Regions from separate parts of the Glutamicibacter sp. HZAU genome, predicted to be linked through region 4. Evidence: riboswitches for the same ligand, from Rfam matches in the RefSeq annotation. Region 4 holds a riboswitch; each other region holds the start of a gene.
The links. Region 4 has a riboswitch for S-adenosylmethionine ahead of EKH49_RS10130 (O-acetylhomoserine aminocarboxypropyltransferase/cysteine synthase family protein). Riboswitches for the same ligand answer to the same signal wherever they lie in the genome.
Positions count from the first base shown of each region.

Region 1 (7,908 bases), on a different contig from region 4:
TGCTCGGCATCGACCTCGATGATCCGGATGCCGCCGCCTCGCTGTGGCTGGCACTTCGCCGGACGCAGAAATAAGCACGCCGCGGGATCCGGCAGTACCAGATCCCGCGGCGCGCTTCGGGTGCGGCGGACCTCAGCCCTTGAGCCGGGTTGAGCTTGGGTTCGGCGCACCGGTGCGGCGCACTGCGGCGGCGTCCGGCCCGGTGGCACCGAGCTTGGCCTGCTGGCGGATGCTCAGCTTCTGCAGCAGCTCCTCTTCGGCGAATTCGCCCGGAGCGACCCCGCGCGGCACCCGCATCAGGAAGCCCGTGCCCAGCACCCACCATGCGGCGAAGAGCAGCCACGGCTGCCAGGCGATGGCCGCCGGCATTCCCGGAAGGTACAGCGAGATCAGCCCGGCGCAGAACACCACCGACAGCACGCCGATGACCTTGCCGCCGTTGCCCGCGCCGCCCACGCGCAACGGGCGCGGCATCTGCGGTTCGCGCTGGCGCAGGATCAGGAAGGCCACGCCCACCAGCAGGTAGGCGATCACGATCGACGGGGAGCCGGAATCCACCAGCCAGCCGAGCATGGCGGAGCCGAAGAATGGAGCCAGCACCGACAGCCCGCCAATGAACAGCAGCGCGTGGCTCGGGGTGCGGTACTTCGGATGCAGGTAGGCGAACCAGCGCGGCAGCATCCCCGAGCTGGCCATCGCGTACATCAGCCGCGACGCACCCATCAGCAGGGAATTCCACGACGTGAGGATCCCGGCGATGCCGCCGGCGATCAGCACCTTGGCCATGATCCCGGAATTGAACAGCGCGCCCATCGCGTCAGCCGTCGCCAGCTCGGACCCGGCGAGCGCGGATGCGCCCATTCCCGAGGAGGTGGCCAGGATGATCCCCACGTACCAGGCGGTGGCGATGAGCACCGAAACCACCACGTACTTGCCAATTTTCCGCGGGGCGATGTCGCATTCCTCGGCGGACTGCGGGATCACGTCGAAACCGACGAACATGAACGGCACCACGATCATCACGCCGAAGAAGCCGGCAACACCGTTCTCGAAGAACGGCTCCATATTCGCGCTCTCGCCGCCGCTGAAGGCACCGGCCAGCAGCATGGCGCCGATGACGAAGAGGAAGATCACCACGAAGGTCTGCACCACGCCGGCGGTCTTGATGCCGCGGATGTTGATCCAGGTGATCGCCACCGCCCCGGCAACACCGACCAGAGCCCAGGTCAGGTAGACCTCGGAACCGGCGATTTCCCATAATTTGATGTGCGAAAGATCGGGGAAGAGGTAGAGCACGGATTTGGGCAGGGCCACTGCTTCGAAAGCCACGATCGTGATATAGCCACCGACGATCGCCCACGAACCGGCAAAGGACCAGCGGGCGCCCATGGCGCGCAGCAGATAGTTGTGCTCGCCTCCAGCTTTCGGCATGGCGGCAACCAATTCGGCGTAGGTCAGGCCCACGACCGCCATGATCACGCCGCCAACCAGCATGGCCAGCGCGGCTCCTATCGGACCGGCGGTGGTGATCCAGTCGCCGGTGAGCACGACCCAGCCGAAGCCGATCATCGCGCCAACGCCGATGGCCAAAGCGTCCCAGCGGCCCAGGACCTTCTTGAGTCCCGGCTCGGCGGTGTGGTTCTTAGCGGTGTTTCCTGCCATGGCAATCCCTTCTGGAAAGATGATCAGGATCACACTATGCGCAAACGCGCCACAACGTATTGGATGTTTTGACTACATTTCAGGCCATTTCATCCAAACCGGGAGCTCAGGCCGCCGAGGAGCCCTTCTTGCTGGCATTCACCAGCGCCCGATCGACCTCATGGATGCCCAGGGCGAAGCCCGCGGACATCACCAATGACTTGATGGTCAACTCGGAAAGGTCATCGGCCACGTATACCAGCTGGATCGGGCCGGCCAGGATGAGCAGGATGGCGGTCCACAGCGCATAGGTCCAGGAGGTGCGCGCCTGCGCCATCTGCGGGAAACGGGCACGCCGGCGAATTGTCCGCACGCCGATGGTCACGATGACAACCGCGAGAATCACGGCGCCGAGGAAGAAGAAATTGCGCTGGGTGCGGATCCAGGTCAAGGTGGTGCCGACAAGAACGCCGAAAAGCACCGAAGCCCACCAGCTGATGCTGCGCAGCTGGTCCTGCGTCGCGGTTGGTTCGCCTGTCTTCACGCCTCTCCCATCGCCAATTGTTCCGAGCGCCCGGAACAACGCATCGTTCCTAGAATACGCGGTCGCCCGCTCCGCCAGCGAACACGCAGCCGCATCGCGCCGAGCGTGCCGCCGCAGCGGGCGCAGGGGTTGGGCTCAGGAGAGGATCAGCGTCCAGGTCACCACGGCCGGCTCATCGGAAGGGTTCTCCCAGCTATGCGGCTCGCGCCCCGGGAAGGTTACGGTGTCGCCCGCCTGAAGCTCCAACCGCTGGTCGGGCAGGATCAGGATGAATTCTCCGGCGATCACGTGCAGCACTTCCAGCTCGCAATCCATCGAATACAGTTCCGCTTCGCCGGTGCCCCTCGGCGCAATCTCGGCGCGGATCATCTGCAGCCGCTTTTCGCTGCGCGGGGTCACCAGCTGCTCGGTGATCCCGTCGCCGCCCAGTGAAACCCGCGGAGCCTGGTCCAGGCGCACCAGTTTCGTTTCCGGGACTTCGAAAAGCGTGCCGACCTCGATGCCCAGCACCTCGCACAGGCGCAGCAGCGTCGCCACCGAGGGGCTGGTCAGGTCGCGTTCCACACGCGAGAGAAAGCCCTTGGTCAGCCCGGAGAGCTCTGCGACCTGGTCAATGGTCATGCGCTGGGTCTGCCGCACCCCGCGCAGCCGCGCACCGATGTTGATCGCAGCACCGGTTGGTTCAACTGGCAAGGTTTTCATCGTTTGGCTCCATCAACGTCGTGTCCGGCAGCGGCATCCGCGGCGGCTTCACCGCCTGCGGGGCAAGTTTACCAATGGTAAACACGCGGTGTCCCCTACCGCGCGCCGGCCGCGGTCACTAGACTCTGTCCATGGACAGCACCAAGGACAAGCTCTGCGGGTACCTGAACGAGGCGCGCGAGAATGCGATCTTCAAGGCCGAGGGCCTGGCCGAGCAGCTGGCCCGCACCCCGCTCACCCCTACCGGCACCCACATCCTGGGCGTGCTGCACCATCTGGTGATCAACGAATACGAGTATTTCGGCACCTGCCTGCAGCGCGAGGCCAACGACCCCTATGTCCGCGAGTTCATCTCCCCGCATGATCCCGACGCTGATTTCCTTCCGCCCGCCAAGATGGACGGGAAGCAGCTGATCGGCCTGTACCGCAAGGCCATCGCCTTCGCGGACGAGGGCATCGCCGCCTTGTCCCTGGATTCTGCAGTGCACGTCCCGTGGTGGGGGCCGGCGGGGCATACCACCTTGGATCATCTGCTCATCCATGCCTTGGCCGAGACCTCCCGGCATGCAGGGCAGCTGGATATCATCCGCGAGCAGCTCGACGGCCGCGCCGGCTGGACCGCGACGCTGGATTTGCTGCCCGGCTACACCGCGGCGCAGTGGGCAGAGCACCGCCAGAAGCTGCAGCGGCTGGCCGATTCCCTGGCCCCGGAGAGCTGACCGGAAGTCATATTACGCAGTACGGCTTCATCTGGCGCCGCATGCGGCGGTACGCTCAGAATTGTTGCTTCACGAGACGCGGCGCCAAGCTCCGACTGGCCGCGCACCAACCCCAAGTTCATGGGTGGTTCGGATGAGGAAGCGGTCCGCGCATCAATTGGTGCACGGGCAAGAGCTCGCCAGAGAGTTGATATCCATGGCCATCCCGATTCTTCCCATCATCGACCGCCAGACCGGCCACGTGCAGTTCACCGCCGAGGGCCGCTGGTGCACCCGCTACGTTGCGGACCCGCTCAGGCTCGAACACCTCATCGCCCGCTGCTCCCGCCGTCCGGCCTTCGACCCGGACACCTCCGAATTGCTGCTGGTGGTGCCGGAAGCAGGGAATCCGGCAGGCAGGCGCCATGCATTTAGCCTTGCCAAATTCCCAAGTCCAGGGGCGCTGGCTAAAGTGGAAAGCTGAGCCGATCCACGGGTTTCCATGGGAAACTCCACGTTCCAGGAGAGCCTTTTCGAGATGCCACAGCACCCAACCGCCGAACCGACCAAAGCGCAGATCCAGCGATGGCGCAAGTATCTCGCCGATGAAGTCGCCGAGGGCGCCATCTACCGGGCCCTGGCGGAAAAGAAGACCGGGCAGGAACGGCAAATCCTGCTGGGCCTGGCCGAAGCCGAAGCACGCCATGAATCCCACTGGCGCACGCTGCTCGGCGAGCATGCCAAGGAAGTCCGCCCCTCGCTGCGCCGCACCATGCTGCGCTTCCTCGCCCTGCACTTCGGGTCGGTGTTCGTGCTGGCCATGGCCCAGCGCTCCGAGAGCAGCTCCCCCTACCGCAATGACAAGGACGCCACGGCTCAGATGGCTGCCGACGAGCAGGTCCACGAGGAAGTCGTCCGGGCCCTGGCCACGGCAGGACGCGCACGGCTGTCGGGCAACTTCCGCGCCGCGGTCTTCGGCGCCAACGACGGGCTGGTATCCAACCTGGCATTGATCATGGGCATCGGCGCCACCGGCGTTTCTTCGGCCTTCGTGCTGTTCTCCGGCATTGCCGGCTTGCTGGCCGGAGCGCTGTCCATGGCGGCCGGCGAATACGTTTCGGTGCGTTCCCAGCGCGAGCTGCTGACCGCCTCGCGGCCCACCCAGGTCACGCTGACCGCAGCCCCGAACCTGGATCTGGACGCCAACGAGCTGGTGCTGATCTACAAGGCCCGCGGCATGAGCGACGAAGACGCCGAGCACCGGGCCGCCGAACGCATGGGCCTGTTCACCTGCGACTGCAACCCTGATTTCTCGCTGAACCCGGAAGGCCGCAGCGAGGAGCTCGAGAAGGAGCACCAGGAGCTGGGCTCGGCCACCGGGGCGGCCACCACCTCATTCCTGCTCTTCGCTTCCGGCGCGGTGGTGCCGATCCTGCCATACATCTTCGGCCTCTCCGGGCTGGCCGCGATCATCGTGTCGGTGGTGCTGGTGGGCATCGCCCTGATGATCACCGGCGGCATCGTGGGCCTGCTCTCCGGAGCCTCCCCATTCAAGCGCGGCTTGCGCCAGCTGGCCATCGGCTGGGGCGCGGCGGCCGTCACCTACTGCCTGGGCCTGATCTTCGACGTCAGCGTCAGCTAATACTCCGCTTGGCATCGAAAATGCCGGGACAGCTTCGGCTGTCCCGGCATTTTCGATGCCCCGGACTAGATGTCCTTTGCCGGCCGGGTCCGACGGCGCAGGGTTTCCATGGACTGGATGAACGCCAGCGCTTCCTCGGCGGTGTCCACCAGGGCGATCTTCTGCTCCATCACGCGTTCCTTGGCCAGTGCCTGGAGCAGCGGCCACGCGGGCAGATCCCGGCTCCAGTAGTCGCGGCCGACCAGCACCATCGGCACCACGCGGGCACCGGTGGCGTAGTAGTTCTCGCAGGCATCCTGGAAGATTTCCTGGACCGTGCCGGCAGCGCCGGGCAGCACGACCAGCCCGCCGTTGGACTGCTCCAGCAGGATCGCCTCGCGAATGGAATTGGTGAAGAACTTGGCGATCCGGGTGGCAAACAGGTTCGGCGGCTCATGGCCGTAAAACCAGGTCGGCACGCCCAGCGACTGCCGATGGCTGGGGAAACGCTCCTTCACCATCAGGGCGGTTCTCGCCCAGCCGGTGCGCTGGTGGATCGCATCTGGCGCTTCGGCGAGCATCTGCATGGCCGCCGCTATGTCGTCTGCCCCGTAGTCGGCCAGCCATGCACCGGCATTGGCCGCTTCCATGGCTCCTGGCCCTCCCCCGGTGGCCACCGCGTAGCCGGCCCGGGTAATCATGCGCCCGAGCTCCAAGGCCTGCGCGTACTGCGTGGTGCCCCGGTTCATCGCATGCCCGCCCATCACCCCGATGATCGGGGTGTCCTTGAACGTACCCTCATACACCTCCGAGACCAGCGCCTGGCCAATGTGGTGATCGTGCAGGGTCCTGGCCAGCGCACTGTGATCGCTGTCGGCATTCGCCGCCGCATGCTGCTGGGAGTACGCGTATATTTTGGCATCGGGCACCTGCTGGTAGGTCTGCGTCCAGATCCCCGAGTACAGCTCTTCTGCCGTGTACAAGCCGCGGGCGCCGGTCTCGAACGGCAGCTGCGCCCCCGAGCTCATGCACAGCCCGCCCGTCGCCTGCACGATCTGCTGGCCTTGGGCGGAAAACTGGCAATCGATGAACAGCGCTTCGGAAAGATCCAGCGATTTCAGCACGGTATCCCGCTCGCGCAGATCCACGCGGTGCACGCGCCAGCCTTTTCCGTGGGCATGGTGGGAAACCAGCGCCTCGGCGGCAAGACGGTCGAATTCGACGAGCGAGGTGATGTTCACTGCTCGGGCTGGAAGATAGGGCCACACGTGGGACATGCGTCAACGCTACGTCATGGATAGTGATTATTCACAGAAGGGCCCTTCAACTTTCGCGACGGCCCGGAACGTGAAACGATGAGAGGATGACTGAATCTGTTCCACCAACCATTGACGCCCGCCATTTACTGGCTTTTCTGGGCAACGTTCCTTTCTTCTATGGAAAGAACCTGGCCGCAGAAGCAAATTCCGTGGTTGACGTGGAATTCGATGAGAACACCGGGCAGATCGAGGGCACAGTCACCGATTCCGGCGAAGAATTCTCTCCAATGATCCAGGTCCACTTGGAGGGTGGCGAGTGGAAGATCGAATCCTGCGAGTGCACCTGCGACGCGCCAGGCATCTGCTCTCATATCGCGGCTTTGGCCATTACCTCCAATAAGATCGCCTCCCAGCCTCGCCCGCTGCCGGTCCATGAAGAGAAGCCGGACACCGTGTGGTCAAAGCAAATCGATTCATGGTTCGAGGAGTCCGAGCCGGGCCCGGCCGACGGGCTGCTCGGTTCGCAGCACGATCCGGTGGTGCCGATGGCGCTGCAGTTCCTGCTCTTCGATTCGAAGGACGCCACCCAGCAGCAGCAGTGGATGCCGACCGGGACCATCCCGCACCCAACCCGCAACAAGCGCTTCCGCTTGGGCGTGCGCCCCATGGTCCGCAATGCCGAAGGCCGCTGGGTGCGCGGCCAGCTGCGCTGGACCACCCTGGGCTTCAAGACCTACGGCTGGAACCTGCTGCGTGCACAGCACCACTGGTTCACCCGCTTCGCCTCCATGGCCCGCAGCGACAGCCAGTTGCAGTTCAAGGTGGACGAAGACTGGCTGTTCCTGGACGAGTACGCTTCCGAGCTGCTCTGGCCGCTGCTCGAACAGGCTGGCGAGCTGGGCATTGCGCTGATCACCACCCGTTCCGAGCAGCGCGTGCGGATCGTTGATCCGGCCAGCTTCAGCATGCAGGCCTCCCTGGATGAGCAGCAGCTGCAGCTGGACGGCGTCCTGCACATCGCCGGGCAGGATCTCGTGCTTGATCCGGAGGCGCCCAGCGGTGTCATCGCCGAGCATGGTTTCTATGCGCAGATGGCCCAGCCCGATGAAATCTGGCTGGCTCCAAGCACCGAGCCTGTCCCCGACGCGCACCGCCGCTGGTATATCGACCGCCGCCCGGTCACCGTGCCCGCACCGGAGGTCAACGACTTCTTCGAATCCTCCTACCCTCGTTTGGCTCGCCGTTTCGAGCTGCGCAGCGTCAGCGACGAGCTGGTCCTGCCGGATCTGAAACCTCCCTATGTGCAGGCCACCGTGGTCTACAAGCGCGAATTCAACGAGAACAAGGAACCGAACGATACCGCCGCGCTGGACTTCCAGATCCGCTACCCGGGGATCCCCAGCGACCAGGAAGTGTACGACGTGGAGGCCGAGAAACTGCTCC
Region 1 covers NZ_SCKZ01000010.1:22,394-30,301, reverse strand. The annotation lists gene EKH49_RS14615 (PucR family transcriptional regulator) at 1-74, shown strand, start outside; gene EKH49_RS14610 (APC family permease) at 133-1,662, opposite strand; gene EKH49_RS14605 (hypothetical protein) at 1,769-2,185, opposite strand; gene EKH49_RS14600 (cupin domain-containing protein) at 2,321-2,887, opposite strand; gene EKH49_RS14595 (DinB family protein) at 3,019-3,606, shown strand; SAM riboswitch class IV at 3,674-3,787, shown strand; gene EKH49_RS14590 (hypothetical protein) at 3,803-4,069, shown strand; gene EKH49_RS14585 (VIT1/CCC1 transporter family protein) at 4,124-5,227, shown strand; gene EKH49_RS14580 (LOG family protein) at 5,293-6,483, opposite strand; gene EKH49_RS14575 (DEAD/DEAH box helicase) at 6,570-7,908, shown strand, end outside.
Region 1: another riboswitch for S-adenosylmethionine. It lies ahead of EKH49_RS14590 (hypothetical protein); the one in region 4 lies ahead of EKH49_RS10130 (O-acetylhomoserine aminocarboxypropyltransferase/cysteine synthase family protein).

Region 2 (7,908 bases), 220 kb from region 4:
AGTTTTCCTGCCCGAGCGCCAGCGTTTCGCCCTCGATGATGACGGGAAGATGATCGGCGCGGCGCACTACCGCGATTTCGACGGTTCAGAAGGAGTCGAGCGGATTTTCTTCCACACCACCGTGGATGAGGAATATGGCGGGCAAGGGCTGGCCGGCATCATGGTGAAATTCGCGCTGGAGAACACCATCGCCAGCGGCGCCAGGATTGTTCCGGTCTGCCCGTACGTGAAGGCCTACGTTGCCAAGCACACCGAGTACGCGAAGCATCTGGTGGAACCGGAAAAGCACCATCTGGAGATCCTGCCGCGCGGCTGAGCCGGGCAGTTCAAGGATTCATCTCCAGGCCTCGCGCGGCCAGCTCTTCGCTCAGGAGGCGGATGGCTTTCGGACCCACGCCGTGCAGTGCGAGCAGCGCCGCGGCGCCGGCCTGCCCCGCCTGCTCGAGGCTGGTGATGCCGGCGTGCTCGAAGGCCCTGGCCGCGGGGTTGCTGGTTTTCGGAAGCTCGGTGCCCATGACCCCAGCGTAGTCAGGCTGCCGGCCGCGCAACAGCTTTGGTGCGCGGCGAGATCGCGATCAGGACGAGCACCAGCAAGAGGCTGAAGCTGAATACCGAGATGAACCCCATGCCGGTGGCGGCCATTGCGAAGATGACCCCACCGATGGCAGTGACCCCGGCATTGCCCAGGGAGTCGGCCACGGTCATTGCCGATGAGTTGAATCCCTGCTCGTCCTTGGCGGACAGGGCCAGCATGTTCACGTTTTGCCTCGGGAAGATCATGCCCATGCCGAAGCCGCCCACAGCCCATCCGCAGACCAGCACGAGCACCGGCGGATGGAAGACCGCTGTAGCCAATGCGGTTGAAATCGCCACGCAGCCGGCAATCGCCCCCACGGTGATGCAGGTGGAGGATTCCACCTTCTCCCCCAGCTTTCCCTGCAGCCATGAGCCCACCGACCAGCACAGTGCCGACGCCGTCAGGATCAGGCCGGCCCGGTCGGGGCCCAAGTGGTAATCCTCGCGCAGCAGGTAGGGCAGGTAGACTTCCACGCCGAAGAAGGCACCGGCCACGAAGATGCGGGTCATGATGGTGGACGGCAGTCCCCTGGCCAAGCTGAATGTGCCCTTGGGCAGCAGCGGGCGAACCGCGGCCAGGGCCACCGCCAGCGCCAGGATCAACCCGAGCAGGGACCAGCGGCCCTGCGTATTTCCGAGCAGGTTCATGCAGATGACAGCCACCCCGGTCAGGCCAGCCAGCACCAGCCGCTTGGCGGAAATCGGCCCCAGGTCAGGATTGCGCGTCGAGCTCAGAGACTTCAATGCCGGCACGACCCCGCAAAACGCGAGAACCACCAGCACCGCCACGCCGGAGAACACCCAGCGCCAACCGAGGTGCACCGCAATCAGGCCCGCCATCCAGGGGCCGATCATCGCCGGAATCACCCAAGCGGTAGCGAACAGGGCGAAGATCTTCGAGTGCAGGTGCCCGGGGTACACCCGGGCAATGAGCACATAGATGGCGACGGTGATCGCGCCGCCGCCGACTCCCTGCAGGATGCGCCCGGCAATCAGGGCCTGCATGTTCTCGGCCGAACCGCAGATCAGCAGGCCAACGCAGAATACGGCAACGGCGATGAACAGCGGGTGCTTCGGCCCCCAACGGTCGGTGACTTCTCCGGCGGCCACCATCCCCAGCATGCCGCTGGCGATCGGCGCGGCAAAGGCCAACGCAAAGTAGCGTTCACCGTCCAACAGCTCGCTGACCAGAGGCATCACCGTCGTCACGGCCATGGATTCGAAGGCGACCAGGAAGACGAGCACGAACATGCCAAGGGTGGTGGCAAGATACTGCGGAGCATAGATGGTGGACTCGGCGCGCTCGGTTGATTGGCTGCTGCGGTTCAGGGGCATGCATCCATGATCTCAGGTTTCGACTAGCCGCCGATCACGTGCAGGCTGAACGCCGCGAGGAAGCCAGAGGTCACCAGCAATCCGGTGTAGTCGTGCTCCACCTTGTAGGCTTCGGGAACCATGGTGTCAGCGATCATCGTCAAGATGCCTCCGGCAGCGACGGCGGTGGCGAAGGCCAGCACCTCGCCGGGCATGGATTCCAGCAGCAGCGCCCCGAGGAAGGCCGCGATCCCGCAGGAGATGGCGATGGCGCCCCAGAGCAACGCGATCGAGGATCCCTTCTTCCCGGACGCTTTCATCTGGGCGGTGCTCGCCAGCCCCTCGGGGACATTGGAAATGAAAATGGCGATCAGCATTGCCGGATTAATGCTTGCGCTGGCGACGACGGTCAGTCCCAGGGCCACGGATTCGGGAATGCCGTCGATGAGCGCACCGACAGCGAGCGCTGATCCTGATGATTCCTGCTCGCCTGCGCGCTGCGCCTGCCGCTTTCCGGTCCGCCAGGCCAGCAGCCGGTTCGCACCGAAGTACAAGGCAGCGCCCACGATCACGCCGCCCAGTGTCGCACCAAGGCCGCCGGTGCCATAGGCTTCGAGCACCAGTTCGAAGGCCAGTGCGCTGATCAGGACCCCAGCGCCGAAAGCCATGATGGCGCTGACCCAGACCTTGGGGATCTTCAACCACCAGGCAGCACCGGAACCCAGCAGCAGGGCGGATCCGGCCACGGTGCCCCACAGCAAAGCCTGCAACGAAGCGAACATGGCGCCCACTATAGCCAGCAATGAGCTGGCTTAGTAGGTGCCATATCAGTTCTGACTGGACTAACCCTCGTTGGACATGTTGTTGAAGCGCGAGTAGTGGCCCTGGAATGCCACGGTGATGGTCTTGGTTGGACCTGCACGGTGCTTCGCGATGATCACGTCGGCCTCGCCCGGACGGTTTTCCTTGTCGTACACGTCGTCTCGGTGCAGCAGGATGACCATGTCGGCGTCCTGCTCGATCGAACCCGATTCACGCAGGTCCGAGACCATGGGCCGCTTGTCGGTGCGCTGCTCGGATCCGCGGTTCAGCTGCGACAGCGCGATCAGCGGCACGTCGAGCTCCTTGGCCAGTAGCTTGAGGTTACGCGAGAACTCCGAGACTTCCTGCTGGCGCGATTCCACGCGCTTGCCCGAGCTCATCAGCTGCAGGTAGTCGAGGATGATCATGCGCAGCTCGTTGCGCTGCTTGAGCCGGCGGCACTTGGCGCGGATTTCCATCATGGACATGTTCGGCGAATCGTCGATGAACAGCGGGGCTTCGTTGAGCCGGCCCATGGTCGTGGCGATCTTGGTCCACTGCGCATCTTCCACCGAGCCCTTGCGCAGGTCCTGCAGCTGGATAGACGCTTCGGCCGAGAGCAGGCGCATCGCAATTTCGTTGCGGCCCATTTCCAGGGAGAAGAACACGGTGGCCATGTTGTGCTTGATGGCAGCCGAACGGGCGAAGTCCAGCGCGAAGGTCGACTTGCCGACGGCGGGACGGGCAGCGATGATGATCATCTGGCCGCCCTTCAGGCCCTGGGTCAGCTCGTCGAATTCGTAGAAGCCGGTGGGCACGCCGGTGATGCCGTCGCCCGCGTTGGCCGCGTTCTCGATCTCGTCGACGGTGTCTTCGATGATGTCCGAGAGGCGCACGTAGTCCTCGCTGCTGCGGTTCTCGGCAACCTTGTACACCTCGGCCTGGGCTTCGTTGACGATTGCGTCGACCTCGCCATCCGGCGAGTAGCCCATCTGGACGATGCGCGTACCGGCGTCAACCAGCCGGCGCAGCACTGCGCGTTCGCGCACTATTTCTGCGTAGTACCCGGCATTCGCCGCAGTGGGAACCTGCTGGATGAGGTTGTGCAGGTAGGCAGCGCCACCCACGCGCGAGATTTCGCCGCGCTTGGTCAGCAAGTCGGCTACGGTGACCGCATCGGCTGGCTCGCCGCGGCCGTAGAGGTCAACGATTGCCTCGTAGATGGATTCGTGGGAGGGACGGTAGAAGTCGGTGCCGCGGATGGATTCAACGACGTCGGCAATCGCATCCTTGGAAAGCATCATGCCGCCGAGCACCGACATTTCGGCCTCGATATCCTGTGGCGGCTTGCGCCCTGCGTCGGATTCCCGTCCTTCGTAAACCGGCTCAGCACTCATTGCAGACACTTCCATCCCCTATTGACCCGCTGGGAAAATTCTCCTTGCCCTCATGGCAACGCTTCATCATGTCAGTCGATACGGACATTTAGCTGTAAAGCGCCTGTGGATATTTCTCTCCCGAAGCCAACACTAGGGCTGTTATTAACAGGCGTAAACCTCATTATCCACAGAATATGTGGATAACACACCGCTACCTGTGGACTCCCCTGTTCACAGTCTGGGGAGAACCCTGTGGATTACCCCACTCTACACACCGGTAACATCGATTGACTAGGCTGTTTGTATTTTCACACTTGTGGAAAGAAAGTTAATTCATTGAAGGTCACGTCAACCACATCGAAGTTATCAACACCCATAATCGCCCAGTTTCCGGGGTTTTCGCTCCTTTGTTCACATTTCCCCATACTTCATCCACAGTTTTGTGGATAACACTGTGGATACTGTTGATTTTGCAAAACCCTTAGTCACCACGGATTAATGTTCGCTATCAAGGCTCCGAGCCCGAAGTAGTTCACAACCGACAAGAATTTCACCGCTCAGGGCCGTGGATAACTTGATGTCGCCGAGGTGGCGTTGCGTGAATTTGAAGCCGTAACTGGGCTCTTGGCCCACTGCCACCGATTTACCTCGGCAATCAGCTGCAGTGGAAGTGCAATTACACGTCGAACTTGCCCGCAGTGCATGGGCTGCATGTAGTCCAGGGTTGCTGCCGGGGTGCCCGGAGATCAACAGGCATCGCGCCTAATTTTCCGATTGGCACAGGGATCAAGTGATTCCGCAGGCCTCGAAATCAAAAAAGCTTCGGCCAGATCGATATGTTGATCTGGCCGAAGCTTTGGAAGTTCAGAAGAGCTTAGACGAGCTCGGGAACCGGCAGTGAATGGAAGCGCGAATCGTGGAAGATCTGCGGCGAGTGCTTCGAGATGCGGTGCCCGTGGACTTCCATCAAGATCACCCAGTGATCCCCCGCTTCGACCTCGTTGTAAATCGAGGTTTCCAGCCACAGCGTGGAGTCGTTAATGAACAGTGCGCCCTGTTCCGAGGAATAGGTGTCGATCCCGCGGAATCGGTCGCCGTTCTTCGACGCGATCTGAGCGCATACTCCTTCATTGCGTTCGCTGAGCACCGAAACGCCGATGCGGCCAGCGTTGCGCAGCTTTGGCCACGTATTCGAGGATTTCTGCACGGCGAACATCACCAGTGCTGGCTCGAGGGAAACACCCACGGTAAATGACGAAGCCACAATGCCGGTTTTCTCGCCATCCAGTTCTGCACAGAGGGCGGCTACGCCTGACGGATGCTGAGCGAAAACCTTGCGCAGGGTCAACGGGTCAAGTTCAAGATTCAATGACATGGCTCGATTCCTTCGGGTCTTGCCCACCGCGCAATAATCCGCACGCCGGAGCTTCTTGATTCTCGAAGCCGCCAGCGTTGGAGTTCCGCGCCGTGTGCGGTACTTGTTCCAGCACGTTTTTGCGTGGAACCGAATCCTCACCTGGAGCACCCCACTACCGTTGAGAGGGTTGCCGATCAGCAAGCCAGGGCTTATAGCTGATGCTCTTGATTCTGTTTAAAACGATATGGCTCATGTCGAACACGCGTCAAACATTTTGCTTCGCAAATCGCAATATTCAACGAAACGTTCGATCCAATGCCTTGAAATGAACCTTTTAGCAGTCTTTTATTCGCCACATCCACCTTGCCCGAGACCTTCGACGCAACTTTCATTACGGACCTTCTCCGGTCACGTTGCAGCGGAAGACCCGGCTCTACCCGTGGAACCGGAGGCCTGTCGCGAATTCACTACCGCTCACCGAAATGAAACTTGGTTTCTCCGCATGACGCTGAGGTTCATGACACTATTGATCATGGAGTGCGTTGAGTCACACTCCTGCTTATTGTTCTCCGTAACCATCGCTGACGATTGAGGAATAGCCACACCATGGTAGAGATTCAGGCAAACCATTCAGAACTGACCCCGCTGCGTTTCCTTGAGCGCACAACCGAGGCCTATCCGAAGAAGACCGCCGTCATCCATGGAACTCGCAGCTACACCTACGCGGAACTCGAAGCACGCGTGCACCGCTTTGCCCAGGCGCTGAAGGCGCGTATTGAGCCGGGCGACCGCGTGGCCGTGCTGGCACCGAATACTCCCGAAATGCTCATGGCGCATTACGCCGTGCCGCTGGCTGGCGGCGTCCTCATTGCCCTGAATACCCGCCTTTCGGACCACGAGCTGCAGTACATCATTGATCATTCGGCTGCCAAGCTGATGCTTGCCGACACCGAGCTGCTGGAGAATACGAAGACCCTGCGCCGGGAGAACCCGACGCTGGAGGCGCTCATCGAAATCACCGATGACCAGTACTCCGGACCGCGTCCCGAAGTGCAAGTGGACGCCACCTTGGACGAGCTGCTGGCGGAAGCCTCGGATGAGAAGCTTCCCTATGCCATAGCCGACGAGCGGGCGCCGATCACCCTCAACTACACGTCGGGCACCACCGGCAAGCCGAAGGGCGTGCTCTACTCGCACCGCGGCAGCTACCTGAATTCCTTGGGCGAAGCACACCACCAGGGCTTCACCGCCAAGACCCGCTACCTGTGGACCCTGCCGATGTTCCACTGCAATGGATGGTGCACTCCCTGGGCCGTCACCGCAGCAGGAGGAACCCACCTGTGCCTGCGCGGCGTGCGCGAGGATGCCGTCTGGGACGCCATCGAGAATCTGGGGACCACGCACCTGTGCGGCGCCCCGACCGTTTGCTCCATCATCGCCGACTCCACCCGCGCCCACCAGCTTGATGCGCCATTGCGGATCACCACCGCTGGCGCTCCGCCATCCCCGGCCATCATCTCCAAGCTGCAGAATCTGGGCATCGAAGTAGTCCACGTGTACGGCCTGACCGAAGTCTATGGGCCGTACACGGTGTGCGAATACCAGGATGAGTGGGATGAGCTCGATGGGCCGGCCCGGGCAGCGAAGCTCGCCCGCCAGGGCGTTGGCATGATCACCGCCGAGTCCGCGCGCATTGTCGACGAGAACATGGACGATGTCCCGGCGGACGGGCAGACCATGGGCGAAATCGTGCTGCGCGGCAATAACGTCATGATCGGCTACTACCGCGACGAAGCCGCCACCGCCCAAGCTTTCCATGGCGGCTGGTTCCACACCGGCGACCTCGGCGTCATGCACCCGGACGGCTACATCCAGGTGCGCGACCGGGCCAAGGACATCATCATTTCCGGCGGCGAGAACATCTCCACCATCGAGGTGGAACAGGCCCTCGCATCGCACCCAGAAGTGCTGGACCTTGCAGTCATCGGCGTCGCCGACGAGAAATGGGGCGAGCGCCCGGTGGCTTATGTCATCCGCGCCAGCGGATCCACCCTGGATGCCGAAACCCTGATTGGCTTCGCCCGCGAAAAGCTCGCCGGATTCAAGGTGCCGCGCACCATCGTCTTCCCGCAGGATCTGCCGCGCACTTCCACTGGTAAGGTGCAGAAGAATGTTCTGCGCGCCCAGGCGCTCGAAGACAGCACGACGAAATAGCCCGAGGATCACTAATTGGATAAGCCAGCACCACGGATTCCCGACAAGACCAGCCGATTCAGCGCAAGCATCGGATTGGAATTCGATGAAATCACTGCCACTGAAGTACGTGCCCACGCGCAATTGGACGAGAACCACCACACTCCGTGGGGCGTGGTCCATGGCGGCGTGTACGCCTCGATGATCGAGAGCGCAGGGTCGGTCGGCGCCAGCTATGCGGTGGCAGAACGCGGGCAATTCGCCGTCGGCGTGCACAACGCGACCGAC
Region 2 covers NZ_SCKZ01000006.1:305,243-313,150, reverse strand. The annotation lists gene EKH49_RS11230 (GNAT family N-acetyltransferase) at 1-316, shown strand, start outside; gene EKH49_RS11225 (DNA-binding protein) at 327-515, opposite strand; gene EKH49_RS11220 (MFS transporter) at 529-1,911, opposite strand; gene EKH49_RS11215 (ZIP family metal transporter) at 1,935-2,672, opposite strand; gene dnaB (replicative DNA helicase) at 2,733-4,088, opposite strand; gene EKH49_RS11205 (flavin reductase family protein) at 4,945-5,445, opposite strand; SAM riboswitch class IV at 5,540-5,657, opposite strand; gene EKH49_RS11200 (long-chain-fatty-acid--CoA ligase) at 6,034-7,641, shown strand; gene EKH49_RS11195 (PaaI family thioesterase) at 7,657-7,908, shown strand, end outside.
Region 2: another riboswitch for S-adenosylmethionine. It lies ahead of EKH49_RS11205 (flavin reductase family protein); the one in region 4 lies ahead of EKH49_RS10130 (O-acetylhomoserine aminocarboxypropyltransferase/cysteine synthase family protein).

Region 3 (7,908 bases), 350 kb from region 4:
TCCGGGGCAGCTTTTCCTAATATTGGCAGGATGATCGATCTTTGCGCCCGAATTCCGTGGCGGCACGGAGGCATCTAGCCCAACGGGCAAAGCCTTGAGCAGCTTTGCCGACAGAGCTGGTCCGCCGATTCTGCCGCCGTGGGCCAGGCGCAGAGCACTACCGTTATTGGCAAAGGAGCCAACCCGCCGTGTATGAACTGCTTGTTCTGCTGATCCTTGTCGTGGCCATCGTGATGGTCACGGCACGCTTGAAGATCAGCCCATTCCTCGCCCTCATTGGCGCCGCCATCTTGGCCGCTTTCGCCTACCGGATTCCGTTGGCCGATGTGGCCTCGACGGTCACCACGGCCTTCGGCAGCACCATGGGCAACATCGGTCTGGTGATCCTGTTCGGAACAATGATTGGCGTCATCCTGGAGAAATCCGGCGCCGCGATCTCCATGGCAGATGCGCTGATCAAGGTGCTGGGCACGCGGTTCCCCAACCTGACGCTCTCAATCATCGGCTACATCGTTTCCATTCCCGTCTTCTGCGACTCCGGGTACGTGGTGCTCAACTCGCTGCGCAAAGCCATCACCCTGCGCACCGGAGTTTCCGCGCTGGCGACATCCATCGCATTGATGACCGGCCTGTACGCAACCCACACCATGGTGCCTCCGACTCCGGGACCGCTGGCCGCAGCCGAGAGCATCGGCGTTGCCGACAACCTGGGCCTGATCATCGCAGTCGGCTTGCCAGTTGCCGCCATCTCGGCGCTGGCCGGCTTGGCCTACGCCAGCCGTTTCAACAAGTCCAAGTGGACTCCGCTGCCCAGTGAAGGCGAAGACGACCTCTCCGAACTCGACTACGAGCAGCTGCGCGCAAGCTTCGGCAAATTGCCCCACCCGGCGTTGGCCTTCATGCCGATCCTGGTTCCGCTCGTGCTGATCTGCGCCGCCTCCATTGCGAAGCTGCCTTCGCTCCCGTTCGGCGAGGGCATCGCCCTGGAAATCCTTTCCTTCATCGGTACTCCGGTGATCGCGCTGATTTTCGGCTTGATCTCCTCAACCTTCCTGCTCAGCGGCGACAGCAAGCTGTCGGTCTTCAACGAGCAGATGCATGAAGCCGTGCGCACCGCTGCCCCGATCTTGCTGATCACCGGCGCCGGTGCCGGTTTCGGCGCGGTGCTGGCGGCCTCGGATCTGACCACAATTCTTTCGGATTCGCTCAGCGGCCTGGGCTTGGGCCTGGCGGTGCCGTTCCTGATCGCCGCTGCGCTGAAGTCCGCGCAGGGTTCCTCCACCGTGTCCATGGTGACCACCTCCGCGCTGGTCGCGCCGATGCTCGGCTCCTTGGGCCTGGGCTCGGAACTGGGCATGGTGCTCACGGTACTGGCCGTCGGTGCCGGTGCGATGGTTGTCTCGCACGCCAACGACTCGTACTTCTGGGTCGTTTCGCAGCTCAGCCGCATTCCGGTAATTACCGCATACAAGACCTTGAGCGTGGCGACCGCCATCCAGGGTACCGCCGCCTTCCTGACGGTACTGCTCCTGGGAGCCGTACTGCTGTAGCAGGATGCTGGCCAAGTAAACAACGGATCGCACCATCTGCCGATGGTGCGATCCGTTTCTTTATGCGGCCGCAGACTGGCCGGGCTATGCCGGCTAGACGCCTCGCGCGGCCCTGTTCGCTTTTGCGGCCGAGATCATCAGCAACGTGATGACGGCGAGATAGCCGGCCCCGGTTGTGGCGAAGGCGAAACCGAACTGGCCCAGCACGCAGAGAATCGTTGCACCGGCCAGCATGGCCCAGCCGGCCCAGGTAGCCGCGGCCATCAGCGGCGCAGCCCGCCGATGCCCTGCCAGCCAGGCCTCGTCGCTGGCCAAGGTATGGCGCGTCTTGATGCCGATGGACGCATTGCGCGCGAGCTTTCCATCCCGGGCCATGGGTGCGAGGAACGCTGGCACCACAGTGATGCCCATCAACCCGAGCATGAAGGGGATGACGCCTGCTGGATCCACGTTCCACCTGTTCTGACTATTCGCCGTGAACAGCCATCCTATTCGGAGGCAGAGCAGTTCCCGAGTTCAGATTTCGTCATGCAAGTGTCATACGAAGGCCGCGCTGCCATCGATCAGGCAGGCAGGAGGCTCGAAGATGACGTATTTTGTCCTGCCGTTCCCTCGTATGACAGTGCCCTTCCAAGACTGCTGCCGGCAGTGGTTGACTCGGAGCACAACCCATCCAGAGCGGCTGAGAGACCTGGCTCCGCGACGCCGCAGTAAGCCTGCATCCGGCAGGTAGTGCTAACGCCAGGATCGATGGAATCGCAGGGATCCTGCGTCCTTCGGAACCTGCAACGCAAGGGAGAAGAAGATGACCGTACAAAGCACTGGACTACGCCGAGTTCCCTACTACGGGAACGCCAGCGAAACCGAGCTGGAACAGTGGCGCGCAGTTGCCCAACAGGTGGGAGGCACGCTCGCCAAGGACGCCCTGGAACGCGACCGCAAGAACCAGCAGCCATTCGCCGAAGTGCAGCTGCTGCGCGAGGCCGGCTTGCTGAACCTCCTGGTGCCTGCGGAATACGGCGGAGCAGGAGCCCACTGGGAAACCGCCTTCGAGGTGGTCCGCATCCTGGCCGCGGCCGATGGCTCCATCGCGCAACTACTGGCCTACCACTACATCAATCAGTCCAGCATTGCCTTCTATGCTCCGGCGGAGGCGCAAGGCAAGTGGTGGCTACGCACCGTGGAAGGCGGCTGGCTCTGGGGCGATTCGGTTAATCCGGTTGACCCGGATCTGACGCTGAGCGTCGAAGGGGATGGGTACCGGCTGAACGGGGCCAAGCGGTTCTCCACCGGTTCCGGTGTTGGCGAGGTCATCGTCATCAACGCACTGGTCCAGGGCGGGGAATACGACGGGCAGATTCTCGCCTTCGTGCTGCCGCGCGACATCGAAGGACTGGAAATCGTTGACGACTGGGACTACCTGGGCCAGCGGCTCAGCGCCTCGAACTCGCTGAAGTACCACAACGTCAGGCTTGAAGCCGAGGACTTGCTCGGTTTCGTCACCGACGAACCAGTGTCCACCTTGCTCACCCCGGGGATCCAGCTGGCATTCGCCAACTTCTACCTGGGCATCGCCGAAGGAGCGCTGCAGCGCGGCAAGCAGATCCTGCTGGGCCGCAAGAATGCCTGGCTGTTCTCGCAGGCCGACACCTACGCCCAAGACCCGATTTTCCAGCGCACCGTCGGGGAGCTCAAGGCCCGCACCGCCGCAGTGGCTGCACTGACCGAGAAACTCGGCCGGAAATTCGATGCGCTGCTGTCCAAGGCCGGGGACGTCACCCAGCCCGAGCGGGCCGCGCTGGCAGTGGAAATCGCCGAAGCCAAGGTGGTCTCCACCGAGGTGGGCGTCGAGGTGGCGAACCGGATCTTCGAAGTGACCGGATCATCCTCGACCGCGAGCTCGGTGGGCCTGGATTTGTATTGGCGCAACGTGCGTACCCACTCGCTGCATGACCCGGTGGACTACAAGAAGATCGAGGTCGGCGCGTACTTCCTGCGCGGAGAATCCCAGCCGCTCTCGCTCTACACCTAGAATTTCGAACGGATTGGATTCAACGATGACTGTACTTGCAACTGGCACTCGGCTTGCAGGGCTCAAAGCCCGTTTTGCCCCGCTCTTCGCGGACATCGCGCAGGGCGCTGCCGAACGCGACCGCACCGGAGAATTGCCCTACCAAGCGGTGGCCGACCTGGCGGCCGCCGGCTTCGGCGCCGTCCGGGTTCCGGAATCGCACGGCGGGGCCGGGGCGACCCTGCCTGAGCTCTTCGAGCTGTTCGTGGATCTTGCGGCCGCTGATTCCAATATCGCCCAGGCGCTGCGCGCGCACTTCGCCTTCGTCGAGGATCGGCTGGTGGCCGCCGAAGGCCCGGGGCGCGACAAGTGGCTGGCCCGCTTCGCCGCCGGAGAACTGGTGGGCAACTCGTGGACCGAGGTTGGAACCGTGAAGGTCGGGGACGTGATCACCAAGGTCACCCCGGACGGCGAGGGCGGCTTCAAGATCAATGGAACCAAGTACTATTCCACCGGCTCAATTTTCGCTGACTGGCTGGACACCTATGCCGAGCGCACCGACACCGGCAAGCGCGTGATCGCCGCGGTCAACCGCCACCAGCCCGGTGTCGAGCTGGCCGATGACTGGGATGGCTTCGGCCAGCGCACCACGGGTACCGGAACCTCCACCTTCACCGATGCGGTGGTGGCCGAGGAGGACCTGATCGACTTCGATACCCGTTTCAAGTACCAGACCGCGTTCTACCAGCAGGTGCTGCTGGCGGTCCTGGCCGGCTCCGCCAAAGCGGCAGAACGGGACTTCGCCGCCGAGCTGAAGGCGCGCAAGCGGACCTTCAGCCATGCCGCAGCCAATGTGGCGGCCGAAGACCCGCAGCTGCTGCAGGTGATCGGCGAGGTCTCCGCTGCATCCTTCGCCGCCGCGGCAACGGTTCAACGCGTTTCGGTGGCGTTGCAGGGAGCCTACGAAACAGCGCTGGCGCTGCACACCGGCCAGGCGAGCGCAGAAGAGGACGAAGCGGCCAATGATGCGGCCGAGTTGGCCAGCGCGCAGGCGCAGGTGGTGCTGACCCCGCTGGTGCTCAATGCCATCACCCATGCCTTCGATGCGCTGGCTGCCAGCGCGACGAGCGTTTCCAAGAACCTTGATCGGCACTGGCGCAATGCCCGGACCGCTGGCAACCACAATCCCTGGGTCTTCAAGGCGCGGTTGATCGGCGACCTGGCGGTCAACGGCACCGAGCTTCCACGCGTGTGGGCGATCGGCGCCTCGAAGTAGCTTCCATTTCCGTAGCAGGCCCAGCATTCTTTGCCGATGCTGGGCCTGTTGTTTTGCGCCTGCAGAATCGCCCGCTGGCTAGACTGTGTGGGTGATCAATTACACCCTGCGCCAGCTGCAGTATTTCGTCGCCGTCGCAGAACTGGGGTCCATTTCGGCTGCAGCGAAGCAGTGCCATATTTCCCGGGCCGCCATGTCGCAGTCGATGGACGAGCTGGAGCGCGCCGTCGGCTCCCAGCTGCTGGTGCGACGCCGGGCGCGCGGGGTGGTGCTCACCGCTGTCGGCACCGACTTCCTGCTGGATTCGCGGGCGCTGGTGCGCCATGCCGAAGAGGTGCAGGACCTGATCGTCGAGCGCCAGACCAAGCTCTCGGGCCCGCTGGTGATCGGCTGCTATTCCTCGCTGGCAGCGTTCTGGATCCCGGTGATCTGCGAACGCTTCACCAATGTCCACCCGGACCTGCAGGTGACCTTGGTGGAAGGCGATGGCGCCGAGCTGCAAGAACGCATGCTCAAGGGCCACCTGGATGCGGTGCTCACCCATACCCGCCACCTGCTGTCGCAGGTATCCTGGCGCCGCGTAATGTCGGGCCGCCCGTATGTGCTGGTGGGCGGCAACCACCGGCTGGCGGACCGAACCTCTGTTGCGCTCGCCGAGCTGGCCGATGACGATTTCGTTTCACTGGATATTCCCACGGTGCGCGATAACCAGCTGGTGAACCTGCGCATGTCGGGCCTTGATCCGAAGGTGCGCTGGAGTTCGCAGAGCTTCGAGGCGGTGCGCGGGATGGTGGCCCGGGGTCTGGGCTACACCGTGCTGGTGCAGCGTCCGCCGGTCAACCTGAGCTACGACGGGTTGCCGCTGTCGGCGCTGGAGATCGAAGGCGAGGTCGGGGTCAGCGACATCTGCGTGGCCTATACCGCCTCGGAACGCCTGAGCCTGCGGCTGCGCGCGTTCCTGGATTTCTGCGAGGAAACCGGGGCAGAGAAAGAACGCGGGGCCGGCTGTAACCCGTAGGTTCCAACCGGCCCCGCGCTCCAACCAGCCGGGAGGCTAGTGGCTCATTTCCTCGGCTTCGAGGTCCGCGTCGCGGCCTTCCTTGATGCCGTGCATGGCCAGCGCGGCGACGATGAACGCGGCCGCCCAGACGCCGCCGGCGATCCACAGCGAGCCGCCGCCCAGCAGCACCAGGCCGGCAACGATCATCGGGGTGAAGCCTGCGCCCACGGTGGAGGAGAGCTGGTAGACCAGCGAGGCACCGGTGTAGCGGATGCGGGTGGGGAACAGCTCGGCGGTGAATGCGCCGAACGGCCCGAAGATGAACGCCTGGATGATGCCGTTGGCCACGAACAGGGCGATGGCGAACAGCCACAGCTGGCCCAGTTCCAGCATCCACATGATCGGCAGGGCGGCGATGGCGCCGGCGAGGATGCCGACCATCATGACCGGGCGGCGGCCCAGCTTGTCGGAGTAGCGCGAGGATACCCAGATGCCCACCACGGTCAGTGCGGCACCGATGGCCTTGATGTTCAGCACCGCCGTGCGGTCCATTCCGACTTCCTCGACCACGTAGGAGATGGCCCAGACGGTCATCAACCCCTGCACGGTGTAGGAGCTCATGCCCACCAGGGTTCCGCGGATGACCGACTTCGGGTTCTGCGCGAAGACCGGCTGGGGTGCGGTGGTGGCGCGTGGCGACGCTGGCGGCAGGGCGCCGCGGTCGCCGGGGCCGATGATGGAGATCGGGGCCTTGCCAGCTGGCAGGGTGAACATGCCGAAGATGGCCAGCGACGCCAGGTCGATGGTGTGATCCGAATGCAGGTGGGTGAGGAAGATGCCGCGAAGGTTAGCCGGGGTGAATCCCGCTTTCATCAGCTGGTTGCCCACGCCGGTTCCGGCATCCACCAGATAGACGCTGTCGCCCACGATGACGGCGGTGGAAATTCCTGCGCGCTTTCCGGCGTTCTCGCCGGTCCACCAGCGCGGACCGCCGGCGGTGCCCAGCGTCACGACGCGGGGATTGAGATTGGCGGAGGCCATGGAATGCGCCCTTTCTTTCGTTCAAGTGCTGCAATCAATTCTTATGCGCTGGATCACATCCGTAAAACTGTTTTTATCAACCAGCTAAATAGGTTTCACCGATGATTGGTTGGGTATGCTCATAGCATCGACGTACACCAAGGAGGGTCATGTCCGAGCCAGAACGCAGCCGGATCTCACGCTGGCTGCTGCCCGAGGGCAGCGAGCCCGACCCGCGCTTCACCCTTGCCAACGAGCGCACCTTCCTGGCCTGGGTCCGCACCTCATTGGCGTTCCTTGCCGGCGGCACCGCGCTGGAGGCCTTCGCCGCCGAGGCCTTCCCCTCGCCGCTGCGCACCTGGCTGGCGGTGCTGGTGATCGGCGTCGGCATCCTGATCGCCGCCGGTGCCGCGGTGCGCTGGGTTCGTGTAGAGCGCAGCATGCGCACCGGCCGGCCGCTGCCGATTCCCGCCATTGTCCCGCTGCTGGCCTTCGGCGCGGTGGTCGCCTCGCTGGCGGCCATCGTCATGATCTTCTGGTCGCTCGGCTCGTGAAGAACGAACCCATCGAGATCGCCGATGCGGGCCTGCAGCCCGAGCGGACCATCTTCGCGTGGAATCGCACGATGGTCTCCTTCCTCGTGGTCTCCGCTGTTTTCCTGCGCTGGCTGCCGCACTACGGCATCGGCATGATCCTGCTGATCGCGGTGTCCTCGTCGATGGCTCTGGGGATCCTGCTCTCGCAGCGTGCGCGGTATCGGCGCATGGCCCTCGGGGTCAAGCACGAGAAGGTCCAGGCGGACGTGGTTGCGGTGCTGATGACCACGCTGGCGCTTTGTGCGCTGGGCGGATATGCGCTGTTCCTGGTGCTCGGCCCGAACTAAGCACGGTGCAACCGCGTGCCGTTGATGCCGCTGCTGAAAGCATCGGAAAATCGCCGGATCCATTTGCCGCCAGCGGGCGTACAGTGGAACTACCGGTTCAGCTCGAATTCGCCGTAAAAGGGGATGATTTGCGATGCAGGCTGACGTTAGATTCAAGATGCCGTTCAA
Region 3 covers NZ_SCKZ01000006.1:441,646-449,553, forward strand. The annotation lists gene EKH49_RS11835 (GntP family permease) at 189-1,550, shown strand; gene EKH49_RS11840 (SdpI family protein) at 1,644-2,000, opposite strand; SAM riboswitch class I at 2,217-2,307, shown strand; gene EKH49_RS11845 (acyl-CoA dehydrogenase family protein) at 2,356-3,582, shown strand; gene EKH49_RS11850 (acyl-CoA dehydrogenase family protein) at 3,608-4,837, shown strand; gene EKH49_RS11855 (LysR family transcriptional regulator) at 4,929-5,855, shown strand; gene EKH49_RS11860 (MFS transporter) at 5,892-6,878, opposite strand; gene EKH49_RS11865 (YidH family protein) at 7,028-7,411, shown strand; gene EKH49_RS11870 (DUF202 domain-containing protein) at 7,408-7,740, shown strand; gene EKH49_RS11875 (DUF6069 family protein) at 7,874-7,908, shown strand, end outside.
Region 3: another riboswitch for S-adenosylmethionine. It lies ahead of EKH49_RS11845 (acyl-CoA dehydrogenase family protein); the one in region 4 lies ahead of EKH49_RS10130 (O-acetylhomoserine aminocarboxypropyltransferase/cysteine synthase family protein).

Region 4 (7,908 bases):
GCAGCGCTCCGGCGATCGGCAGGTTCCGGTGAGCCAGCTGGTCGTGGGCCAGCGCGGTGACCAGCGGGTCGGTGTTGGCTCCGGGCAGCACGGCCAAGGTGGCGCCACCCGCCGCGGCGATGGCGCGCGAGACGTTCACTCCCTTGCCTGCCGCCTGGACATGGCTGGCCACAGCGCGCTGCACGGCACCGGGAGCCAGCGGGTCGGCCAGCTCGATGGTCTTGTCCAGTGCCGGATTGGCGGTCAGCGTGATGATCATGCGATCACCACCTCGACATCCGCGGCTTCCAGCGCGGCAGCGAGCTCCCCGTCGGGCTGCTGGTCGGTGACCAAGGTGTCGATGTCTTCAAGCCGGGCAAAGCAGACCAGGGTTTCCTGGTCGAATTTGGATCCGTCGGCCAGCAGCACCACGCGGCGGGCGCTGGCGACCAGGGCGCGCTTGACGGCGGCTTCCAGCGGGTCCGGGGTGCTCAGGCCGAATCCTGCATGCAGCCCGTTGGTGCCGATGAAGGCGATGTCCGCCCGGTACTGGGAATATTCCAGCACGGTGCGTGCTCCGCTGGAGGCGCCGGTGATGCCGCGGACCCGCCCGCCGATCAGCTCCAAGGCGATATCCGGGCTGTGGACCAGGGCAGCGGCGATGGGCAGGGCATGGGTGATGACCACCAGGCCGTTGCCCGCGGCGCTTTTGAGCATGCGCTCGGCCAGGATTTCCGTGGTGGTTCCCGCGTCGATGACAACCGAGGCGTCGGAGACCGGCAGCAGGCTCAGTGCGCGCTGGGCGATGCGGGCCTTGGACTCGGAATGGATGGCGGTGCGCACCACGTAGCTTTCCTCGCGGGTGCTCGCCTCGGTGATGGCAACCGCTCCGCCGTGGACGCGGCGAAGGTAGTTCTCGGATTCCAGCTGGGCCAGATCCCGCCGCACGGTTTCCCGGGTGATATCGAAGCGCTGCGCGAGCTGTGCGACGGTTACTTTCCCGTCAGCTTCCAGCTGCTCAACGATCAGCCGGTGTCGTTCTTCGGCGAACATTCTTGCCTCCGCAATTCATCATGACCTGCAACACATTGATCTGTGTTTCCATGACTTTATGCCCGATTGTGTGGCATCGTCAAGTGAAAATGTGGAGAATTTTTGGCTTTATTTGGTTTTAAGTGGGTTTCGGGGGAAGGCGAGGAAATTGCATCGCGCATGATTGCGCAGGTGAACTGTACGTTCCTGCCGAATGAGCCGCGGGAAAAGCCCAGTCCCGTCGGCCTGCACGGAAACTCTGGAGCTGTTCCGAACACATAATGGGTGCATGCAGCGGAATGCTGCATGCACCCATTATGTGGAGCTCCGGACTTCCTAGGCGAGGACCTGTCGCTTCGAGGAAATCACGCCGGTGTTGAATCCGGCCAGGCGCAGACCGCCATGGAAGCGGGCGTGCTCGATCTTCACGCAGCGGTCCATGACCACGTTCATGCCCGCGGCCTCGGCGCGATGGGCCACTTCCTCGTGCCAGGAGCCCAGCTGCAGCCACAGGGTCTTCGCGCCCACGGCCAGGGCCTCGTCCAGCACGCCGGGCAGGTCATCATGCTTGCGGAAGACCTCCACCAGATCCGGGGTCTCCGGAAGATCGGCGAGCGACTTGTACACCGGCTGGCCCAGGATCTCGTCGAGTACCGGGTTGATGAAGTACACCTTGTACCGTGAGGAGGAGAGCAGGTAGGTGGCCACGAAGTAGCTGGCACGTGACGGCTTGTTCGAAGCGCCGACAATGGCGATGGTCTTCGTCTCGCGCAGGATCTCCAGGCGCTGCGCGGCTCCCGGGCCTTCCCAGGTGGTTTCAACGGCAGTCATTAGTTTGCTCCCTTCGAAGCAGTTGGCAAGGCGCAGGCGGAACCGTCATAAGTTGGCGCTTCGAACTGCGCGGCGGAACCGGCGGCAGCTTCCTGCGAAGCGGCCAGCGCTTGGTCCAGATCCCAGAGGATGTCTTCGACGTCTTCCAGGCCCACCGACAAGCGGATCAGGTCTTCTGGCACGCCAGCGGAGACCAGCTGCTCGGCGCTCAGCTGCTGGTGCGTGGTGGAGGCAGGGTGCAGCACCAGGGTGCGGGCATCGCCGATGTTGGCCAGGTGGCTGGCCAGTTGCAGCGCCTCGATGAACTTGGCGCCGGCTTCGCGTCCGCCCTTCACGCCGAAGCTGAAGACCGAGCCGACGCCCAGGGGCAGCAGCTCCTTGGCCTGCTCGTGCTGCGGGTGGGAATCCAGGCCTGCGTAGTTCACGTAGGTGACGCGCTCATCGGATTCCAGCCAGGCGGCGACCTGCTTGGCGTTGGACAGGTGGTTGTCCATGCGCTGCGGCAGGGTCTCCAGGCTCTGCAGCAGCTGGAATGCCGACTGGGCCGGCAGCGACGGACCAAAGTCGCGCAGCTGCTCGCTGCGCAGCTTGGTCAAGAAGCCGTATTCGCCGAAGTTGTCCCACCAGGAGACGTTGCCGTAGCTGGCTACCGGCTCGGTCATGGTGGGGAACTTGCCGTTGCCCCAGTTGAACTTGCCAGACTCGATGACGACGCCGCCCAGGGTGGTGCCGTGCCCGCCGATGAACTTGGTGGCCGAGTGGATCACGATGTCCGCGCCGTGCTCGATGGGGCGAAGGATGTATGGGGGAGTGAGCGTCGAGTCCACGACCAGCGGGATGTTGTGGCGGTGCGCGACTTCGGCCAGGCCCTTCAGGTCGGCGATGTCGCCGGACGGGTTGGCCACCACCTCGGTGTAGACGGCCTTGGTGTTCTCCTGGATCGCGGCTTCGAAGTCCGCGGGATCGTTGGAGTCGATGAAGGTGGTGCTGATGCCGAAGCGGCGCAGCGAGACATCCAGCTGGGTGATGGTGCCGCCATAGAGCTTGGAGGAAGCCACAATGTGGTCGCCTGCCTGGGCCAAGGCCGCGAAGGTGACGAATTCCGCGGCCATGCCCGAGCCGGTGGCAACCGCGCCGATGCCGCCTTCCAGCGAAGCCATGCGCTCTTCGAAGGCCGCCACGGTCGGGTTGCCGATACGCGAGTAGATGTTGCCGTACTTCTGCAGGGCAAAGAGGTTGGCCGCATCGTCAGCGTCCTTGAAGACGAACGACGTGGTCTGGTAGATCGGCACTGCGCGTGAGCCGTGCTCAGCATCGGGGGTGCCTCCGGCATGCAGGGCGCGGGTGCGGAATCCAAACTTGTGATCTGCCATGGTGGCTTACGACTCCTTGTCGATTGGGGTTTCGCGTGCACCGCAGGGCGGGCCGCGATCGAGGCAGGAATCCCGGAATCAATGTCGCTTCCTGCCGTTCTCCAACGGGTAAGCGGCTGCATCGTTTCTGGCGGTAGCACCGTAACCACCGGATGTGGCAGGTTGCTGCGGCGTCATCGAACCAGATCTCTCGGCCGCTCGGGATGGTGTAATAATCTTCGCAACATGACCGTTCGTGACCCAACTATGAGTCGTAACGTTGCGTATCGGACCTGTGATCGGAGATTCTTCGACATCTATGGCACCGGTAGGCTGGAGCCATGGATACTTCGCTGGCACTGGTTCGACACGGGCAGACCGATTGGAACCTTGCAGGCCGACTGCAGGGGCAAACCGACATCCCGCTGAACGAAACCGGACGCGAGCAAGCTCGCGAGGTCGGGCGCAAGCTCATCGGCCAAGACTTTTCGCTCATTCTGGCATCCCCTTTGGCGCGTGCCCGGGAAACTGCCGTGCTGATTGCCCAGCAGATCGGGGCAGCGACGGGCAACGCAGTTCCGGAACTCATTGAACGCGGTTTCGGCCCGCTGGAGGGCCGGAACATGGCGGAGGTCAGCGACAAGGAATCGGCTGCCGCCGCAGACCAGATTGAGCCGTGTGCGCACATCTTGAACCGCGCGGTGCCAGCGCTGCTGGGCCTAGCCAGCAAGCATGCCGGACGCAAGATCATGATTGTCAGCCATGGCGCCACCATGCGCACCATTCGCGACGCCTTGGCAGGAACCAGGCAAGCCCAAGGCGTGGAGAATGGCGAAATTATCGACGTGGATTTGGCCCGGCTTGAGCAGCTCGCCGGTGAATCCGACTTGGTGGCATTCTAGGAATCCGTGCGGCAGCGGGGTGAATGAAAAAATTTTTCATTCACACCTCACAGAACAGGTGGCCGTTGCGTTTACATGGTGAGAGGCCAGCAGGTCGCGAAATCCCAGGAGAGCCATGCAAGCACCATTTGAGCGGATAGTCCAAGAATATGGACTGAACGTCCTGCGTGTTTGCCGCGCCCTGCTGGATGAGCACCGCGCGCAAGATGCCTGGTCCGAAACCTTCCTCGCCGCGCTCAAGACGTACCCGCAGCTGCCAGATGATGCCAATGTCCTGGCGTGGCTGGTGCGCATTGCCCGGAACAAGGCCATTGACGAGTTGCGCAAGCATAAGCCGGAGATCCTTAATGACCAGGACATGGATGGTCCCGCGTCCGGGATGAACCGGCCGGATCTGCAGTTGGACAATCTTCAGCTCTGGCACGAGGTGAATCAGCTTCCCGGCAAGCAAAGGCAGGTCGTGGCCTATCGGTACCTGGGCGGGATGAGCTACGCGCAAATTGCCGAAATCCTTTCGGGCAGCGAAGCCGCTGCCCGCAGGGCCGGTGCCGACGGGATCAAGAACCTGCGGGTCCGGCTAGACGACCAGGAACTATGGCGGGAGCAGCCATGAACGAAAAAAATTATCAGCAGCAGGCGACGGCCGCTGAAATGCAAACCCTCGACGCGCTGCAAGGCCAGCTCGCTGAAAAAGCCCGCGCGCTTGAACTTGTCGATGTCGCCTATCGGATGGTCGACAGCCCAGTGGGTTCATTGCTGCTGGCCAGCACCGATGCCGGGCTGGTGCGGGTGGCATTCGAATCCGAGGGCCACGACCGGATACTTGAGCTGCTCTCGGAAAAGCTCAGCCCACGCATCCTGCGCGACAAGTCGAGCCTGGATGGGACCGCCCGGCAACTCGATGAGTACTTCGCGGGCACACGGCACAGTTTCGAGCTCCCGGTGGATCTGCAGCTCTCTACGCAGTTCCGCCGCCAAGTGCAGCTGGAACTGGGGCATATCGATTACGGGCAGACCCTCAGCTACGCCCAGCTGGCGCAGCAGATCGGCAAGCCGAAGGCGGTGCGAGCCGTCGGCTCAGCGTGCGCCACCAACCCGATTCCCATCGTGCTGCCCTGCCACCGCGTGCTGCGTACCGATGGTTCGCTGGGTGGCTACCTGGGTGGCTTGGAAGCCAAGACGGAACTGCTGAAACTGGAGAATCCGGACTTCGCCGGCAGCGCGGCGACGTTGTTCTAGCGGCCAAAAACTGCATAAAAAAGTGCTGGGCTGTTGCTCCCCATCAGGGGAAGCAACAGCCCAGCACTATATGCTGCGAGATAGCAGCCAGCTAGCTGCTACTTGCGGCGCAGTTCGAAGCGATCCGCGTCCATGACCTTAGCCCATGCCTTGGCGAAGTCCTTGGTGAACTTCTCCTTGGCATCGTCCGAAGCGTAGACCTCGGCGAGGGCGCGCAGTTCCGAGTTGGCACCGAAGACCAGGTCCACGCGGGAACCGACCCAGCGGCCGTCCTTCGAGTGGTAGGTCTGCTCGTCCTCGGAAGCGGTCCAGGCGATGCCTGGCTCCAGCAAGTTCGCGAAGAAGTCGTTGGTCAGCGCGCCCGGGTTCTCGGTGAAGACACCCAGGTTCGAGCCATCCCAGTTGTTGCCCAGTACGCGCAGGCCGCCGACCAGTACGGTCAGTTCCGGTGCGGATAGGCCCAGCAGGTTCGCCTTGTCGATCAGCAGGTACTCGCTTGGCATCTTGATGAAGCCCGAGTCGTAGTTGCGCAGGCCATCGGAGACTGGCTCCAGCCATGCGAACTGCTCAACGTCGGTCTGCTCCTGGGTCGCGTCAACGCGGCCAGGGGTGAATGGAACGTCGATCTGCTGGCCAGCGGCAGCTGCCGCGAGCTCGACACCGACGTTGCCGGCCAGGACCACTACGTCAGCGAAGGACGTCTTGATGCTGGAGGTGGCGTTGAAGGTGTCAACGATTTCTTCCAGCTTGGCGATGACTGGCTTGAGCTGCTCCGGCTGGTTCACGGTCCAGGAGACCTGTGGTTCCAGACGGATGCGGCCGCCGTTGGCGCCGCCGCGCTTATCCGAGCTGCGGAACGAGGCCGCTGCCTTCCACGCGGTGGAGACCAGCTGCTGCACGGTCAGGCCCGAATCCTTGATCAGTTCCTTGAGCGCCGCGATTTCCTGGGCGCCCAGGGTGACCTCTGGAGCTGCCGGCAGCGGATCCTGCCATGCCAGATCCTCGGCTGGAACTTCTGGACCGAAGTAGCGGGACTTCGGACCCATGTCGCGGTGGGTCAGCTTGAACCATGCGCGAGCGAAGGCATCGGCGAACTCTTCAGGGTTTTCCTTGAAGTGCTTCGAGATCGGACCGTAGATCGGGTCGAAGCGCAGGGCCAGGTCGCTGGTCAGCATGCGCGGTTCGCGGCGCTCGAGGGTCTCGTGCGCTGCCTGGACCAGGCCGGAACCGCCGCCGTTGACCGGACGCCACTGCTTGGCGCCTGCTGCCGACTCGAACAGTTCCCACTCGTAAGCGAACAGGATGTGGAAGAACTCGTTGTCCCAACGGGTCGGGTGGTAGGTCCAGGTGACTTCCAGGCCCGATGCGGTGTTGTTCTCCGCGTTGCCCTCGCCGTAGCCGTTCTTCCAGCCCAGGCCCTGCTCCTCCAGCGGAGCGGCTTCTGGATCCGGACCGATGCGGTCGACGTTGTTGGCGCCGTGGGTCTTGCCGAAGGTGTGGCCACCGGCAATCAGGGCGACGGTCTCGTAGTCGTTCATGCCCATGCGGCGGAAGGTTTCGCGCACGTCGACTGCCGAAGCCAGCGGATCAGGGTTGCCGTCCGGGCCCTCTGGGTTCACGTAGATCAGGCCCATCTGGACCGCAGCCAGTGGTGCTTCCAGATCGCGGTCGCCGGTGTAGCGCTCGTTGTCCAGCCAGACCTTTTCAGGGCCCCAGTAGACATCGTCATCTGCTTCCCAGACGTCCTTGCGGCCGCCGGCGAAACCGTAGGACTTCAGGCCCATGTGCTCCATGGCCACGGTGCCGGCCAGGATCATGAGGTCAGCCCAGGAGATGGACTGGCCGTACTTCTTCTTCACTGGCCACAGCAGGCGGCGGGCCTTGTCCAGGCCGACGTTATCTGGCCATGCATTCAGTGGAGCGAAACGCTGCTGGCCTGCGCCGCCACCGCCACGGCCGTCGTGCGAACGGTAGGTGCCGGCCGAGTGCCAAGCCATGCGGACGTACAGCGGACCGTAGTGTCCGAAGTCAGCTGGCCACCAGTCCTGGCGGGTGGTCATGTTCTCGATCAGGTCGGCCTTCAGGGCCTCCATGTCCAGTGCGTTGAATGCCTCGATGTAATCGAAGTCCTCATCCAATGGGTTCGATACCTGCTGGTTCTTAGCAAGGATCTTCAGGTTCAGCTTGTTCGGCCACCATTCGGTGTTGGCGTTGCCCTGGGTCGGGTGAATTCGCCCCGCGCCAACTACTGGGCACTGACCTGCAGTCGTCTCAGACATGTGCTCTTCCTTCCGGATTTTTAGGGGTTTGTGCGGTTCATGTCCACCGCGCGGTATTGGCCCGCGTGATGGCAAATCTAGGGGTTAGCTACGACATCTTTCTGCGCATTCGCAGCCTGGCAATCGGGGCAGGTGCCCCAGTAGATCACTTCAGCCTCGTCGATGCTGAAGCCGTGATCATTGGACGCATGCAGGCACGGGGCCCCGCCGACAGCGCAGTCGACGTCCGCCAGCTTGCCGCACTGGCGGCACACCACATGGTGGTGATTGTCGCCAACGCGGGCTTCGTAGCGG
Region 4 covers NZ_SCKZ01000006.1:86,830-94,737, reverse strand. The annotation lists gene EKH49_RS10145 (1-phosphofructokinase family hexose kinase) at 1-259, opposite strand, end outside; gene EKH49_RS10140 (DeoR/GlpR family DNA-binding transcription regulator) at 256-1,032, opposite strand; gene EKH49_RS10135 (CoA-binding protein) at 1,348-1,842, opposite strand; gene EKH49_RS10130 (O-acetylhomoserine aminocarboxypropyltransferase/cysteine synthase family protein) at 1,842-3,215, opposite strand; SAM riboswitch class I at 3,314-3,425, opposite strand; gene EKH49_RS10125 (histidine phosphatase family protein) at 3,536-4,096, shown strand; gene EKH49_RS10120 (RNA polymerase sigma factor) at 4,212-4,709, shown strand; gene EKH49_RS10115 (methylated-DNA--[protein]-cysteine S-methyltransferase) at 4,706-5,335, shown strand; gene katG (catalase/peroxidase HPI) at 5,434-7,614, opposite strand; gene EKH49_RS10105 (Fur family transcriptional regulator) at 7,692-7,908, opposite strand, start outside.